2 regions of the Puia sp. genome follow, and region 1 is predicted to be linked to the other one. Evidence: riboswitches for the same ligand, from Rfam matches in the RefSeq annotation. Region 1 holds a riboswitch; the other holds the start of a gene.
What was found. A riboswitch is a leader RNA that binds a small molecule or an ion and turns the genes downstream of it on or off. The one in region 1 is predicted to bind thiamine pyrophosphate.

Region 2: linked by a shared signal. The riboswitch ahead of VGM48_RS24165 (TonB-dependent receptor) and the one ahead of thiS (sulfur carrier protein ThiS) in region 1 are both predicted to bind thiamine pyrophosphate.

Annotation. Positions count from the first base shown of each region.
Region 1 is NZ_DASYCH010000047.1:80,639-88,442, forward strand. It holds gene thiC (phosphomethylpyrimidine synthase ThiC) at 1-1,531, opposite strand, end outside; gene thiS (sulfur carrier protein ThiS) at 1,544-1,750, opposite strand; TPP riboswitch at 1,791-1,886, opposite strand; gene VGM48_RS09895 (glycoside hydrolase family 27 protein) at 1,909-3,255, opposite strand; gene VGM48_RS09900 (alpha-N-arabinofuranosidase) at 3,261-4,781, opposite strand; gene VGM48_RS09905 (glutamate-5-semialdehyde dehydrogenase) at 4,958-6,208, opposite strand; gene proB (glutamate 5-kinase) at 6,210-7,244, opposite strand; gene VGM48_RS09915 (hypothetical protein) at 7,247-7,804, opposite strand, start outside.
Region 2 is NZ_DASYCH010000133.1:4,865-12,668, reverse strand. It holds gene VGM48_RS24190 (4Fe-4S dicluster domain-containing protein) at 1-296, shown strand, start outside; gene VGM48_RS24185 (D-alanine--D-alanine ligase) at 567-1,559, shown strand; gene VGM48_RS24180 (PASTA domain-containing protein) at 1,586-2,395, shown strand; gene VGM48_RS24175 (rhodanese-like domain-containing protein) at 2,411-2,719, shown strand; gene VGM48_RS24170 (S9 family peptidase) at 2,716-4,716, opposite strand; gene VGM48_RS24165 (TonB-dependent receptor) at 4,725-6,980, opposite strand; TPP riboswitch at 7,037-7,140, opposite strand; gene VGM48_RS24160 (head GIN domain-containing protein) at 7,205-7,804, shown strand, end outside.

The DNA of each region.
Region 1 (7,804 bases):
TGGCCCGGATCTCCTGCGTGATCTTCATGCTGCAGAATTGCGGTCCGCACATCGAACAAAAATTGGCAATCTTCGCACCTTCCGCCGGCAGGGTCTCATCATGAAAGCTCCGCGCCGTATCGGGATCAAGCGAAAGATTGAACTGGTCCTGCCAGCGAAACTCGAACCGGGCCTTACTAAGCGCATCATCCCGGTAACGCGCGCCGGGATGCCCCTTCGCCAGGTCCGCGGCATGCGCGGCGATCTTATAGGCAATGACCCCGTCCTTCACGTCCTTCTTGTTAGGGAGCCCCAGATGTTCCTTGGGTGTTACATAACAAAGCATCGCAGTCCCATACCACCCGATCATGGCAGCGCCGATCGCCGAGGTAATATGATCATAGCCCGGCGCAATATCCGTGGTCAATGGCCCCAGAGTATAAAAAGGCGCCTCCTGACAAACAGCCAGCTGCCGGTCCATATTCTCCTTGATCAGGTGCATCGGGATATGTCCTGGACCCTCGATGATCACCTGACAATCCTGCTCCCAGGCTATCTTCGTCAACTCGCCCAGCGTCTCCAGCTCGGCAAATTGCGCCGCATCGTTGGCATCCGCGATCGAGCCCGGCCGCAGCCCATCCCCAAGCGAAAAGGATACGTCATACGCCTTCATGATCTCGCATATCTCGCCAAAATGCGTGTAAAGAAAGCTTTCCCTGTGATGCGCCAGACACCATTTGGCCATGATCGACCCCCCACGCGACACAATACCCGTCATCCGCCTGGCGGTAAGCGGGATATAACGCAAAAGAACTCCCGCATGGATCGTAAAATAGTCCACTCCCTGCTCCGCCTGCTCGATCAGCGTATCCCTGTATATTTCCCAGGTCAGCTCTTCCGCCTTGCCACCCACCTTCTCCAACGCTTGGTAGATCGGCACGGTTCCCACCGGAACAGGAGAGTTTCGCAGGATCCATTCTCTCGTCTCATGGATGTTCTTGCCGGTCGAGAGGTCCATGATCGTGTCCGCGCCCCATCGGCAGGCCCATACAGCCTTCTCCACCTCTTCTCCGATACCCGAACTCACCACGGAATTACCGATATTGGCATTGATCTTTACAAGAAAGTTCCGCCCGATGATCATCGGCTCGGCCTCCGGATGGTTGATATTGGCAGGGATCACCGCCCGTCCCCGGGCTACCTCATCCCGGACAAACTCCGGCGTAATACCCGCACCGGACAGGCCCAGGTTCTCGCGGATCGCGATATACTCCATCTCCGGAGTAACGATCCCCTTCCGCGCATAGTGCATCTGCGTCACATTCCCGCCTCCCTTTCTTGCCTTCACCCATTCCGTCCGGACCCTCGGCAATCCTGCCTGTACATCGATATCCACGGCCGGGTCCGTATACGCACCACTGGTGTCATAAACGGTCACCGGCCCATCCCCCGTTTGGATCTCCCGCATAGCCACCCGCAAGGCATGGATCTTTCCGGGAATGTAGATCTTCTTCGACGCGGGAAAAGACTCCCGGCTTACTTCATTATTCATAAAAATAGATTTTTATCCGCCTTGTGTCGCCCTGATCACAAAAACCCGGTCCCCTTCCTGCAACAGGTAACCGGCCCAACCGGCACGCGGGACTACCGCCTCATTAACGGCAATGGCTATCCCATCCGCCTCGCCGATTTGCAAAAGCGGCAGCACATCGGCCAAACAGCCGTCCTCCCGCAACTGGAAATTTTTTTGATTGATCGACACCTCCGGCATAACAAAAAATAAAAGATAGGAGGTGCTGCATTGCGCAGAAAGAGAAAGTCCGCCTTTTCCCTTCGCCGGTATTACCCGGATCAGGTTTTGAGGGTATCATCTCAGCCCGATTTAACGAGCACCCCTAAAGTACAAGCCAAAGGTAGGGGGAAATTATTTCAACGCGGAATTATTTTTAAAAGCACACATCCATGTGCGGGTATCATTCTGGAATACCGTTTCTTGAAAACGCCTCCATCCTGCTGCCTCCACAGGTCCCGCACTACGGCCGCTCGCCGTATTCCCAGCGAAGCGAGCTCCACGGACAGTTCCCGCGCACTGTCCCCGATATTGAACACCCCCGCATACACCGCACCGCCGCCGGCATCCGAAACCCAAACCATCTTCCCATCGCCTTTAGCCACCTGCCGCGGATTGACGCCGTCCTGATTCACCGCAAGCACCTCGGCATTGCTGAAAAGTCTTCGCTCCAGCTCCCGGTTATCCGGCAGGTTACCCCCGATCATCAGCGGCGAACGGTAGATACACCAAAAACTCAGGTGCGTGATCAGTTCGTCCTCGGTGAACCGGCTGTATCGCTCCGGTCCCACCGGCCCCCGCTTGGAGACCTTTCCGATCTGCAGCATGTCGCAGTCCGGCCAATGCCCCGGACCACCATTCCCCTCCCACTTCCTCGCATAGTCAAACATCTTCAACAGTTCGGGCCAGCTATCCCAGAAATCATCCGCCATCCGCCACATATTCCCAAACGCCTTCACATGCACCGAGTCGGCAAGTGGTGTCTCCCCCGGCGAAAGACTGAGGACCATCGGTCTGCCACACGCATCGATCGCCTTCCGGTATCCCTCTATCTCCGCCGCACTGTACGGCCGCGAGATATCATCCACCTTGATCAGATCGACACCCCACTGCGCATATAGGGCCAGCAAGGAATTGAGATATTCCTGCGCTCCCGGCTTCCGCATATCCAATCCGTACATCTGGTTCATCCACGGACAGGTGGAGCTGGTATCCGCAACGGCATCGGCCCTAATTCCCTTGGTTCCCATCACCCGACTATGTGCCCACACAGCCTGACGCGGGATCCCCCGCATGACGTGGATCCCAAACTTCAGCCCAAGCGAATGAACATAGTCCGCCAAAGGCTTGAATCCCTTACCGCCGAAGGCAGAAGGGAATTTGTTGACATGAGGTTGCAGCCGGCCCCACTCATCCATGGCCAGCCAGGGAACATAGCTTCCGTCTCCCAGCCGCAACTGAAAAGGATTCCCGATCCGGCTTCCCGGCGGATTGTCATAGGACCACAAAAAATCCACAACAATATACTGCCAGCCAAACCGGCCCATCTGCTGCGACATGTAGTCCGCGTTGGCCCGAACCTCATCCTCATGCACCGCCGAGCCAAAACAATTATAACTGTTCCAGCCCATCGGCGGTTTCATCGCCACCTGCGCACGTACGCCGGCGACGATCAATAGCAGCGGCAACCAGGTCCAATATCGCATAAGGCTTATTTCAGTTCGAGCACAACCACCGACATAGCCGGCAGTTCGACGACGAGATCGGCGCCATCTTTTTTCGCGCCGTTGAAGACCGCCGGTTTCACCCGGTTGGGGTCTTCAAACGTATTGATATCCGTAAACCGGGAAGAAGTGAGCACCTCGCCCTGCACCGTCTTGAAGGGGATACCCGGCAGGTTCACCCGGACGCTGATCTTCTTGGCCGGATCCAGGTTCACCAACGAAACATGTATCGCCCCGGCACTGTCTTTCGACGCCGAAGCATTGACGGCCGGAATTTTCTCCATACCATGTACATAGTCGGGGGTGTAATACTGGATCGGCAGCAACCGCGCATCCTGATGAACTTTATAAAGGTCAAAAACATGATAGGTCGGCGTCAGCAACATCTTATCCTTGTTCGTCAGGATCAGCGCTTGCAGGACATTCACCGTCTGCGCCAGGTTCGCCATCTTCACCCGGTCGGCATGATTGTTAAAGATATTCAGGGTCGTCGCAGCGATAAGCGCATCCCGCATGCTGTTTTGCTGGTACAGAAAAGCTCCGTTGGTCCCCGGCTCGGCATCCGTCCAGATACCCCATTCATCAACGACAAGCGCCATCCGTTTGTGCGGATCATAGCGATCCATTATCGCGGAATGCTTGCTGACGATATCTTCCATCCGCAGACACGAGACCATGGCCCGGAAATATTCATCTTCCGTAAACTGAGTAGCCGATCCCTTATGCGCCCAGGAACCAACCAACGTGTAGTAATGCATCGAGATACCCCAGGTGCGCCCGCGATCGATATGCTTCATCAACGCTTCCGTCCAGTTATAGTCATCACTGTTCGCCCCACTGGCGATAAGCTTAAGCCGGGTCCCCGGATAGTTCTTGCAAAACTCCGAGTACCGGTTATATTCACCCGCATAATATTCCGGGGTCATGCTCCCGCCGCAACCCCAGCTCTCATTCCCGACACCCCAGAAGGAAACACCCCAGGGCTGCTCCCGCCCATTCTGCCGGCGCAGGTCCGCCAGCGTGCTCTTGCCGTTATAGTTGAGATATTCCAGCCAGTTCTCCATCTCCTCAGGAGTCCCCGTCCCCACATTCCCGGCAATATAAGGCTGACAGCCCAACAGATCGCACAGCTGCAGGAATTCATGCGTGCCGAAACTATTGTCCTCGGAGACCATCCCCCAGGTCGTGTTCACGGTATGTTTCCGCTGATCACGCGGACCGATGGCGTCCCGCCAATGGTATTGATCCGCATAACAGCCCCCCGGCCACCGCAGGACCGGGATTTTTATTTTCTTCAGCGCTTCCACCACATCCATTCGGATATGATCCCCTGTCCAGAAGCCGTCATAGATACACCGGCCCAGGTCTTCGGAAAAATGCCCGTAAATGTTGCGGCTGATCACCGGTCCTGACGTGTCGCGTATCGTCAGCCCAACGGTGTTTTGCGCGGAAAGAGAAAAAGAAAGGAAAATAAAAACGGAGAAAAGCAGGGTCCTGGTGGCATTCATATGCGTTAATCGTTTTATGAACCCTAAATTAATCGTTTTTTTGACAATTAATAAAATTTCTTAGCCCCCGTCGGAAGCACTCCGGAACCTCGCCGGGCGCCCGCTGAAAGCCCGCAAAAAGCCCGCCGCAACCTCGCCGGAACTCGCCGGAACCTCAGCGGAACCTCGCCGAATGCCTATTCCCGGATCTGCCCCGTCCCCCGGATAACCCATTTCTCAGTCACCAGCTTCTCCAATGCAAAAGGCCCGCGGGCATGCAGCTTCTGCGTCGAAATACCGATCTCCGCCCCAAGCCCCAGCTCCTCCCCGTCCGTAAACCGGGTAGATGCATTCGCATATACCGCTGCGGCGTCAACCTCCGCAAGAAACCGTTCGCATTGCATCTTATTGCGCGATACGATAGCCTCGGAATGCTTCGTCGAATAGGTCGCGATATGCTCCAGCGCCTCATCGATATCCTTTACCACCTTCACCGCGCACTTGAGACTCAGAAACTCCCTTGCATAGTCCTCCGCCCGGGCCCGCTTCAGCATCGGATAACCTTTAAGCGCCCGGGCCGCCTCCGCATCCGCAAACACCTCCACCCCATAGCTTTCCAAAGGTGCACGCAGCCGCCTCAGAAGCTTACCGGCCACCGCCCGGTCCACCAGCAGCGTATCCATCGAATTGCAAACGGAGGGCCTGGAAACCTTCGCATTGACGACGATCGCCACGGCCTTATCCAGGTCGGCTTCTTTCTCGACATAAACATGACAAACCCCCGCCCCCGTCTCGATCACCGGCACAAGACTATTGCTTCGCACATAACGGATCAGCGCATCGGAACCCCGGGGGATCAACACATCCACCCAGCGCGTAGCCGTGAATAATTCCTGGACCACCTCGCGCTCCGGCGGCAGCAACGTCACACAGTCGGGATGGATCCCGGCCGTCTTCAGCGCCTTTTTGATGAGCACCATTGCCGCCCGATTGGTATCGGCCGCCTCCTGGCTGCCTTTCAACAGACAACCATTGCGGCTTCGCAGGCAAAGAGCCGCGATATCGAAAGTAACATTAGGTCTCGACTCATAGATCGCACCCACGACGCCAAGCGGCACAGCCCGCTTCTCCACTTTTAATCCATTGGCCAGGGTCCGGCTGTCCAGCAGTTTACCCGAAGGGTCCGGCAGCCGGCTCACTTTGCGGATACTCTGCGCAATGGCCTTTAACCGCATTTCATTCAAAAGCAGCCTGTCCGTCCGCGGACTGCCCGGGTCTTGCCGGGCAACATCCTTGGCATTAGCCCGCAAAAGCGCGGCGCCCTGTTCCTCAAGGCTGCCGGCTAGCGATAGCAACGCAGACTTCACCTGTTTGTCGCTGGCCTTCCTCAGTTCCACCGCCGCCCGATGGGTCCTCCTGATCAACGGTTCGATACGCTTTGTGCTCATGTCAAAATAGTACTATGTCGTCCGCATGTGCGGCAATCGTGTTCTTATTCTCTAATTTGGCAGTCATCTCCCCTGCCCCCAGTTTTACCTTGGCAACTCCTATGATCTGCTCCTCCTCATCCTTCAGCTGCACCACCTCACCCGGAGCAAACTTGCCCTGCACCCGCCGGATACCGACGCTAAGCAGGCTATGCCGCCGTTCGAGCGCCCGGATCGCCCCCCTGTCCAGATAAAGACTGCCCAAAGTGATCGACCCACTGGCCAGCCATTTCTGCCGGGCCCGCAGGTTGGAAACCCGGGGAATAAAACTCGTCCCGGTCTTTCCCGCAAGGGCATCCGCAAAAGGACTGGGTCCGCCAAGCCCGCAGATGACGACGCGGATCCCCAGAGAGGTGGCCAGACGCGTAAAGGTCAGTTTTGATAACATCCCCCCCAGGCCAAGACTGCTCTTTCCTTCCTGGACATAGCTCATTATCCGCGCATCCACCTTTTCAACCACCGGGATGATCCTCTTCTCCGAATCCATAAACCCGCCGACAGAAGTGCAAAGCAAAAGCGTCTCCGCATCGAACCCGATCGCGGTCAGCGTAGCCAGCTCATCATTGTCGGAGAATTTCAGTTCTACGTTACTGACGAGGTCGTTCTCATTCATGACCGGCAATATGCCGTTCTTCCAAAACTCTTCAAACGTCTCTTTCAACTGGAGAAAACGCGGCCGGCTGGAGAAATGCTGCCGCTCGCACAAGGCTTGCGCCACCGGTATGTTATAAGCGGAAAAATGCTTCTGGTAATGCCGGATCAGGATGGGATTACCCACGGCCGCGGCAGCCTTCCGTTCCGCCAGCGTGCCCTTGTATCCGGAAAAAAAACTCTTGCCGCTACCCACCGCACCGCTCGATACCAGGATCATCCGGTAGTCATTGCTCAACGCGGCAATCCCCGCCGCCACCTTCCTGACCGTGGACTGACCGATCTCCCCTTTTTCAGTGGTCAGCACCGCCGTACCCAACTTGATAACCAAAACAGGCTTTTGCATCCTTATTTCTGTTTGACCATAACGCCGTTTAGGATCAGCGTATTCCCCTCCGCGGCAACAATATTATACACTTTCTGCATCCCGCCTGCGCCTTCTTTCTTATCCCACACTTCAAATTCTTCATATTGGCCCGACCTTGCATCCATACATAAGACCTTATCTCCAGCAGCCAGCTCACCCGCTTTCTTTTCCCCTTTTGCCGTCGTCATCGGATGATTTGGCGTCGCCTCCAAAACCCTTGTCGACAACAGGATCTGCCGCTCCCACGTCTCCCGTGCACCAACCAGCAAAAGTTTGGTGATCGCATAATTCTTTGCGGCATGAACGGCCAGCGCCTTCACCACCACCGCTTTCTCCTGATGTGTCACAGGGTCCACCGTCACCACGGCATCACCAGGCTTTACCTCGCTGAGCGGTTTCCTCACCCCGCCCGCCATCGCCACTTCCATATCCCCCGGGAAACAAATATCATTGCCATAAGTACCGGACTCCCGGCTGACATCCTTCCCTCCCGCACCCGTAGCATTGCGGTACAATTGATATCCCAATTCTTTCGATAA
Region 2 (7,804 bases), on a different contig from region 1:
AATGCCCTAATAATGCCATCTACGAAGGCGGTGTGGAATGGGCCATTGCGGACGGCAGCAGCGTAAAAGGTTCCTTTACTCTTCTCGATGGATCCTCTGTCGACGCAAATCAGCGCAACGCCCCCGTCAGCGTCGATACATACTACATCGTTCCTAACAAATGTACTGAGTGCCAGGGCTTCCATGAAGAACCACAGTGCGCCGCCGTATGTCCCGTCGACTGCTGCGTTCCCGATGAGCTGTACCGCGAAACGGTAGAAGACCTGTTAGCAAAAAAAGACCGGCTGCACCTGTAAAAAAACTTGGCCAGGTCCATCTAAAAACCTAACTTAGGTATCAGTAATCCGTGTTTGTTAAAGTAGTCCTCGTACTACTTAAAAATAGGCGGGTGATATTTCCCGTCGTAAAAGGGTGAAGGAGATTGAAGAAACCTTCACCTTTCTTATTTCTACACCATAACATTCTCACCTGGCAGCTGCTCGCGACGCATTGATATTTTTTTCTGGGCCTACTTTTCACAATAGGCGCAGGAAAAAATCCGTTCCTTTGCAAAAATCTTTTATTGAATGAAGCCCAACATCGCTTTCGTTACCGGCGGGTATTCCGGTGAATCGGTCATCTCCTATAAAAGCGCCATCACCATCCAGAACAATCTCGATTACGACCGCTACACCGTTTACCGGATCGATATCACCCCCGATGGCTGGTTTCATCCAACATCCGATGGCAAAAAGATGGATGTCGACAGGAACGACTTCTCCCTCACCATCGCCGGAAAAAAGATCCGCTTCGACGCCGTACTCATCGGCATCCACGGCACACCCGGCGAAGACGGCAAACTGCAAGGTTACTTCGATCTCCTTGGGTTGCCCTACACCAGCTGTGATGCCGCCGTCTCGGCGCTCACCTTCAACAAAAGATTTACCGTTGCGGTTGCCGCCTTCAGCGGCATCAACGTCGCCCGCTCGGTACTGCTTATAAAGGGCCGCATGGAAAGCCCCGAAGAAGCGGCCCGCCACCTGCAATTCCCCGTCTTCGTAAAGCCTAACAACGGCGGCAGCAGCATCGGCATGTCGAAGGTCAACAATGCCTCCGAAGAACTCGGGCCCGCTATCGAGAAAGCCTTTAAGGAAGACGACCAGGTCCTCATCGAGGAGTTTATCCCCGGCCGCGAATTCACTATCGGCGTATTCCGCTCAAAAGGCGAGATCATCACGCTGCCGTTCACCGAGGTCAAAAGCAAGAAGGAATTCTTCGATTACGAAGCGAAATACACCGCCGGCCTGAACGAAGAGACCACCCCCGCCGTGGTGGACGAATCCATCGCGGTAAAGGTCCGGGCCGCGGCCAAAAAGATTTACCAGGTATTTAACTGTTCGGGCATCATCCGCATCGACTTCATTTATAACGAAGCCAAGGGCGAGCCCTATATGCTGGAGATCAATACCGTTCCGGGTCAGAGCGAAGCCAGCATTGTCCCCCAGCAGTTGCGGGTCTTTGGCTGGACATTAATGGATTTCTATTCCGCCCTCGTCGAAGAGGCCCTGGCACGTAAATAGCTCAAAAAAATACGTATTTTACAACCATGTTCAAGTTTATCACTTCCAAACCACTATGGGTCAATATATTAGCAGGATTTGTCCTCCTTTTGCTCCTCCTGCTGGTCTTTCTTGGCTCCCTTGCCCTCCTGACCCAGCATGGTAAAACGATGAAGATACCCTCGGTCACCGGTCTTTCCTTTGACGAAGCCAAAAAGAGCCTTCAGACCCAGGGTTTCGACGTCCAGATCCAGGACTCCTCGACGTATTATGATACGATGCGGCCGCTCCAGGTCGTAAAGCAATTCCCCGAAGCCGACAACCAGGTGAAGATAAACCGGACCATCTATCTCACGATCAATCGTTCTCAGGCGCCTTTTATCCAGATGCCAAACCTCGTGAGCATGAGCTTTCGCAATGCCGAGATGTTCCTCCGTCAATATGGGTTGAAGCTGGGCGATACCATCTTCAAGCCCGATTTTGCCCGTAACTCCGTTCTCGAACAACAGTATAAAGGACAGGCGATCAAACCCGGCACTCAGATCCAGCAAGGCAGCCTGATCACGCTCGTACTCGGTAACGGCATTGGCGGCGGTCAGGGATTCATCGTCCCCGATCTGTTTGGCCTCACCTATGTACAAGCCAAGGCCCGCCTCGACTCGATGGGTCTCTCCTTTGGCGCCGTCGTCCCGGGTAAGGACGTCCGGGATTCCGCCGAAGCCTATATCTACTGGCAGGACCCGCCGCAGACAAGCGAGGATGGATTGGCAAATCGTATCCACCCCGGTCAGAATATCGATATCCGGTTGCAGGCGCAACGGCCGACACGGGACACCACCGGGGCCACTCCGCGATAATCATAAAATAACTATATGCAAGCAATCACTGTAGAAGAAGTAAAGGCCCGGCTCGATGCCGGTGAATCACTCCACCTGGTTGATGTTCGCGAACCCGCCGAACATGACGAGTTCAACATCGGGGGTGTCTTACTGCCCCTGGGCCGCGTGCGCATGATGGACACCGACGATATTGAAAAATGGCGGGACGAAGAGGTTATTTGCTACTGCCGCAGCGGCAATCGCAGCGGCCAGGCCTGCATGATCCTCGAGACCGCCGGCTTTACCAATGTCAAGAATCTCACCGGCGGCATGCTCACCTGGGTAGACCGGATCGGGAATTAAGGGGTCAGATATTTTTTAAACCAGGCCAACCACCTATCGAACCGGTCCCGCTGATAGGACGGCGTCGTGATCCCATGAAACTGTCCGGGATAAACGATCAGCTCTGTCGGTACTCCCAGTGTTCGCAAGGCCTGGTACATTTGTTCGCTGCCCGCCGTCGGTACGTTGAAATCTTTTTCGCCGCTCATAAACAATGTCGGAGTCTTGATCCTGTCCGCCTTCAGCAGGGGATAGGAGATCTTCAGATAGCGGTCGATCGCCTTCCACGGCGCCCCGATCTCATTATTATACTGGTTGATATACTGGTCCACCCCATATAGTGACAGCGTAAAGCCCGTCCCGGCCCCGCTGCTCGCCGCTTTGAACCGGGTGTCCGACGCGATCAGATAATCCGTCAATATCCCTCCATAGCTCCAGCCCGCCACTCCAAGATGATCCGCATCGGCGATCCCCTGCTTCACCAGATAGTCCACCGCGCCATGCAGATCGATCACTTCCTTGTTCCCCCAGTCCGCGGAGATCGCCTTGCTGTAGGCCAGCCCGCGACCATTGCTGCCGCGGTAATTCACCGCGGCGACCGCAAAACCTCCACCGGCCAGCATCTGTCGCGATAGATCGAAATCAAACGCATCCTGCCCCACCGGCCCGCCATGGATAAACAGAACCAGCGGCAACTTCGTACCCGTGGCGACCCCTGCAGGCCGGTACAAAATCCCCGACACCATCGTCCCGTCCGCACTCTTCGACTGAAATCCTTCTACCGTTGCCAGCGCCAGCGGCGCAAGAAAAGCTTCCGTTTGCCGCGTAAGCCGCCGGGGCGACCCGGCTTCCAGCGCATACACTTCCCCCGGCGTATGCGGGTCACTCATCATCGTTAGCCAGCTGCCGTCAGCGGCCGCCTCCAAAAAATTAAACGCCCGCTGCCCGCCGCAGATCTTGGTCATCTTCCCATCAGCTACCGAAAAGGTCGCCACATACTGCTCGCGATCGTCAGCCACAAGCGCGGCAATCGCCGCACCATCCTTTGCCCAACGTGGACTCATGACCGGCCGGTCCAGCGCCTGGCTGAGAAGCCGTGGTGCACCGCCCGCAGCCGCCACCACACAAAGCACCGGTTCATCATACATATGGTAATCCTCTTCGGAAACCGATCGGGTATAGCTGATCCATTTTCCATCCGGGCTCCACCGCGGACCGTTATCACTGCCTTTCCAGTCGGTCAGCTGCCGCATCGTGGCGCCGGCGCGGGCCTCGATGATATAGATATCGCTGTTCTCGTTCTTGTCGGGATCGGCGGTCCGGTTACTGACAAATGCGATAGCCGACCCATCCGGGCTCCACACCGCCGAACCCTCATCAAGGTTGCCCCGGGTCAGCGTGTCGATCTTCTTCGTCGCGATATCAAAAAGGTAGAGATGGGAATGGGTCTTCTTATACCGGTAGCCTTCCACATCCTGTTTATACTGGTACCGGTCGATAACGTATGGCTTCGTCGTTTTGATCTTGCTGCTGTCCTCGGGATCCGGATCGGTCAGCGTCAGCAACAGCTTCTTCGAATCGGGACTCCAGGCGTAGTCGCTGACCCCGCCTTTCAGCTCCGTCAGCCGTTTGCCCTCGCCACCGCGGCGATCCATCAGCCAAACCTGCGCCCCCTTCACTTCGGGACTGGCCGTCGCCCGCGCCGACAGGAACGACAACCACTTGCCATCGGGACTCCACCGCGCCCTCGATTCACCATCCTGGCTGCTGGTCAGCTGGATATCCTGACTGCCGTCCCAACTGACCATCCAGATATCCGCATTGCGGCTATCCTTCACGGAATCAATGGAAGACCGGCTATACGAAACCCATTTGCCGTCGGGCGAAAGCTGAGGGTCACTCACCGTGGGAAGCCGGTACATATCGGCCGGCCGGATGGGCCGTTTGGCCGGGGTCTGGGCATTCAACGTCATCCCGACGCTCAGGATGCCCGTCGCGAAAAGCAAGGATCTTAGCATCCCTGAATTTACAACTTAATGTTTATCGCAAACATAAAATTCGTCCCCGCCATTGGGAAGACGAAGTTCTCGGTGACCAGCTGGCCGCCATATACATAACTGTAGGTATAGCCGTTAGGGGTATACCGTTTGTCAAAGACATTGTTCAGTTGAAAGATAAAGTCGGTCTGCTTGCCGATCTTATTCGGCAGCGAATAGACGGCTCTGAAATTCTGCACATAGTAACCGGGCAGTTTCCGGTTCGCCTGCTGGGCATTGTCGAGATATTCCTGACTGACATATTTGGCCGGAAGACTCATCGTCAGGTTCTTCACCGGCATAAAATTGAGCGTGGCCGCTCCCACTATGGAAGGGGAGAAGGCGATAGCAGTCGATTTGTAAGAATGACTCACCTGGCCGCCGTTGTCATAGTCATCGTTGTATTCGACATAGTCGAGGGCCCTGTTGCGGCTAAAGGCAAGATTGCCGTCGAAAGAAAACCAGTCTACCGGTTTTGCACTGCCTTGCAGCTCGACTCCCAGCCGGTAACTCCGCGCGATATTGCTGCGGGTATAGTCGCCGACATCATTGATCTTGCCTGTCAGCACCAATTGATCATGATAGAGCATATAATACCCCGTCACTCCCCAGGAATACTTTAACCCCTTCTGTTGGATCCCGAGCTCGAAGTCATGCAGCCGCTCCGCCCTGGGTTGGTCGTTAACCCCGGCCTCGAAATCATCCCGGTTGGGTTCATGACCGGACATCGCATAGGAGAAGTAGGCCTGCCAGTTATAATGTGTATAGGTAATGCCGGCCTTCGGATTGATAAAATTATAGCGGGGATGCACAAGGATCGAGGGGTTGTCGTCAAACCCGTCCAGTTCATAGTCGAGATGACGCCATTGCAGATCGAGAAAACTTGTCCATCGCGGGCCCAACTGCTGTTGCCACTTGGCATATACATTGTAGTCGATCTTTATCGCCGGCTCATTGTAATACCGGTAGTTCTCCGGGAACCCGCCATCGGCGGCCCATACGACGTTGCCGTAGTGCTTGCCGTCATACCGGTCCCAGCCGCCGCCCAGCATCAGCTGCGTGTTATTGCTCTTGTATTGCAGAGAGCCTACGCTGCCATAGAAATAGTTGTCCAGCCAGCGTTGGCGGACAAGGCTGGTGCTTTGCAGGGTATCGCTGCCCATGACGACGGGTGATAATCCATAAGCAGCATAGCTGGCATTGGAAAAATCGCCCTGGTCATGATACTCCTGGTAATAGCCATATCCGCGGGTAAGGAAAACGGCGCTGTTGAACGACAGTTTGTCGCTGAATTGATGATTAAAGAACAGCTGATAGTGGTTCTGCCAATAGTTATCCGTCTGGTCCCGGTAGGTGAAATAATTATAGGTCCGGTTGCTGCCGCGGAAAAGATTCACCGAGTCCTGCGGCGTAAAATACAGCGACCCGATATTGTTCTCGTAGTGTTGTTGCAGGGCCGGCAGATTACCGTCCCATTTGGCCTGCGGGATCCCGTTCCAGGCCTGGTAGGTCTTTTCCCTGCCTTGCAGGATGTTGAACCGGATCGACGAGTTTTTGTCATACCAGGCGGCGGAGAAATATAACGATCGCAGGTCGCTGGCCGCCCGGTCGATATAGCCGTTGCTGGAGATCCGGGAGAGCCGCATGTCCACCGTAAAATGTCCGTCGATAAGCCCCGAGCCCGCCTTAAGGGTGTTCTTCCAGGTATTGTAGCTGCCAAAGCTGTTATTCAGTTCGGCATAGGGTTTTTCATTAAACTCATTCGTTGAAAAATTGATCGTTGCCCCAAAGGCACCCGCGCCGTTGGACGAGGTGCCCACTCCGCGCTGTATCTGGATGCTGTTGGCCGAGGAAGCGAAGTCTGGCAGGTCGACAAAGAAAATGGCCTGCTCTTCCGCATCGTTATAGGGGATGCCGTTCAGCGTCATATTGATCCGGGAATCGTCCGTGCCCCGGATATAGATCCCGGTATAGCCGACCCCGTTTCCGGCGTCGGAATTGATCACCACCGAGGGGGTCTGGTTCAGCAAAAAGGGCAGGTCCTGACCCACGTTGGTCATTTCTATCTCTCTTTTGCCGATATCGGTTTTTGTAAAGGGCGCCTTTTCCCCGGCGCGAAGCGCGCGGACTTCCACCGGCTGCAAAAACAGCTTTAAAGAGTCCTTTACTTTGGTGGGCGCCGGTGTCTGGGAATACGCGGTCACGACAACAGCTGACAGGCTAAAAAGAGCCAAGATCTTCTTCATAATTCGTCTGGTTTGTATGTTCACCAGGCGCAATGCCGCGAAAGGAGAGGAATATAAAAAGAGGAGATCACCTTCCCTGCGCAGGCATTACCCTGATCAGGTTCTGCGGGTATTTTCTCAGCCGTCTGCCGGTAGGCAGACAGCACCCCGAGGAACAGGCCACAAAGATAGGTGTTTTTCGGCGGCATTTGTAACTTTCGCGACCCCCTGGCCGTCCCACCAATATGAAAAATACTATACTACTCAGCCTTTTCACCCTCGCCGCCCTTTTCTCGGTCGCCCAGGACGGGAAAGTCATCAACGATAAAAATGCCCAAAAACGCAATGTTCAGGGCTTTCACGCCATCGAGATCTCCTCGGGCATCGATCTCTATCTGAACCAGGGTAACGAAGAAGCCGTGGCGGTAAGCGCCGCCGATACCGAGGACCGCGACCGCATCACCACCGAAGTATCCGGTGGCACGCTGCGCATCTATATTGATAACCAAAACCTGCACTGGCTGCTGCGCACTCACCGGCGGCTCAGAGCCTACGTATCCTGCAAGCAACTCGATCAGCTGTCGGCCCATGGCGGCAGCGACGTCTATATCCAGGATGGCATCCATGCCGATAACCTGAAAGTGCAGCTTTCCGGCGGCAGCGACCTCCGCGGCAAGTTCACGGTCGGCGACCTTGCGATCACCCAGTCCGGCGGCGCCGATGCCTATGTCAGCGGCACGGCCGGCACCCTTTATGTTCATACCAGCGGCGGCAGTGACTATCATGGTTATGATCTGGCCGCGGATAACTGCCAGGTGGAAGCCAGTGGCGGCAGTGACGCCTAT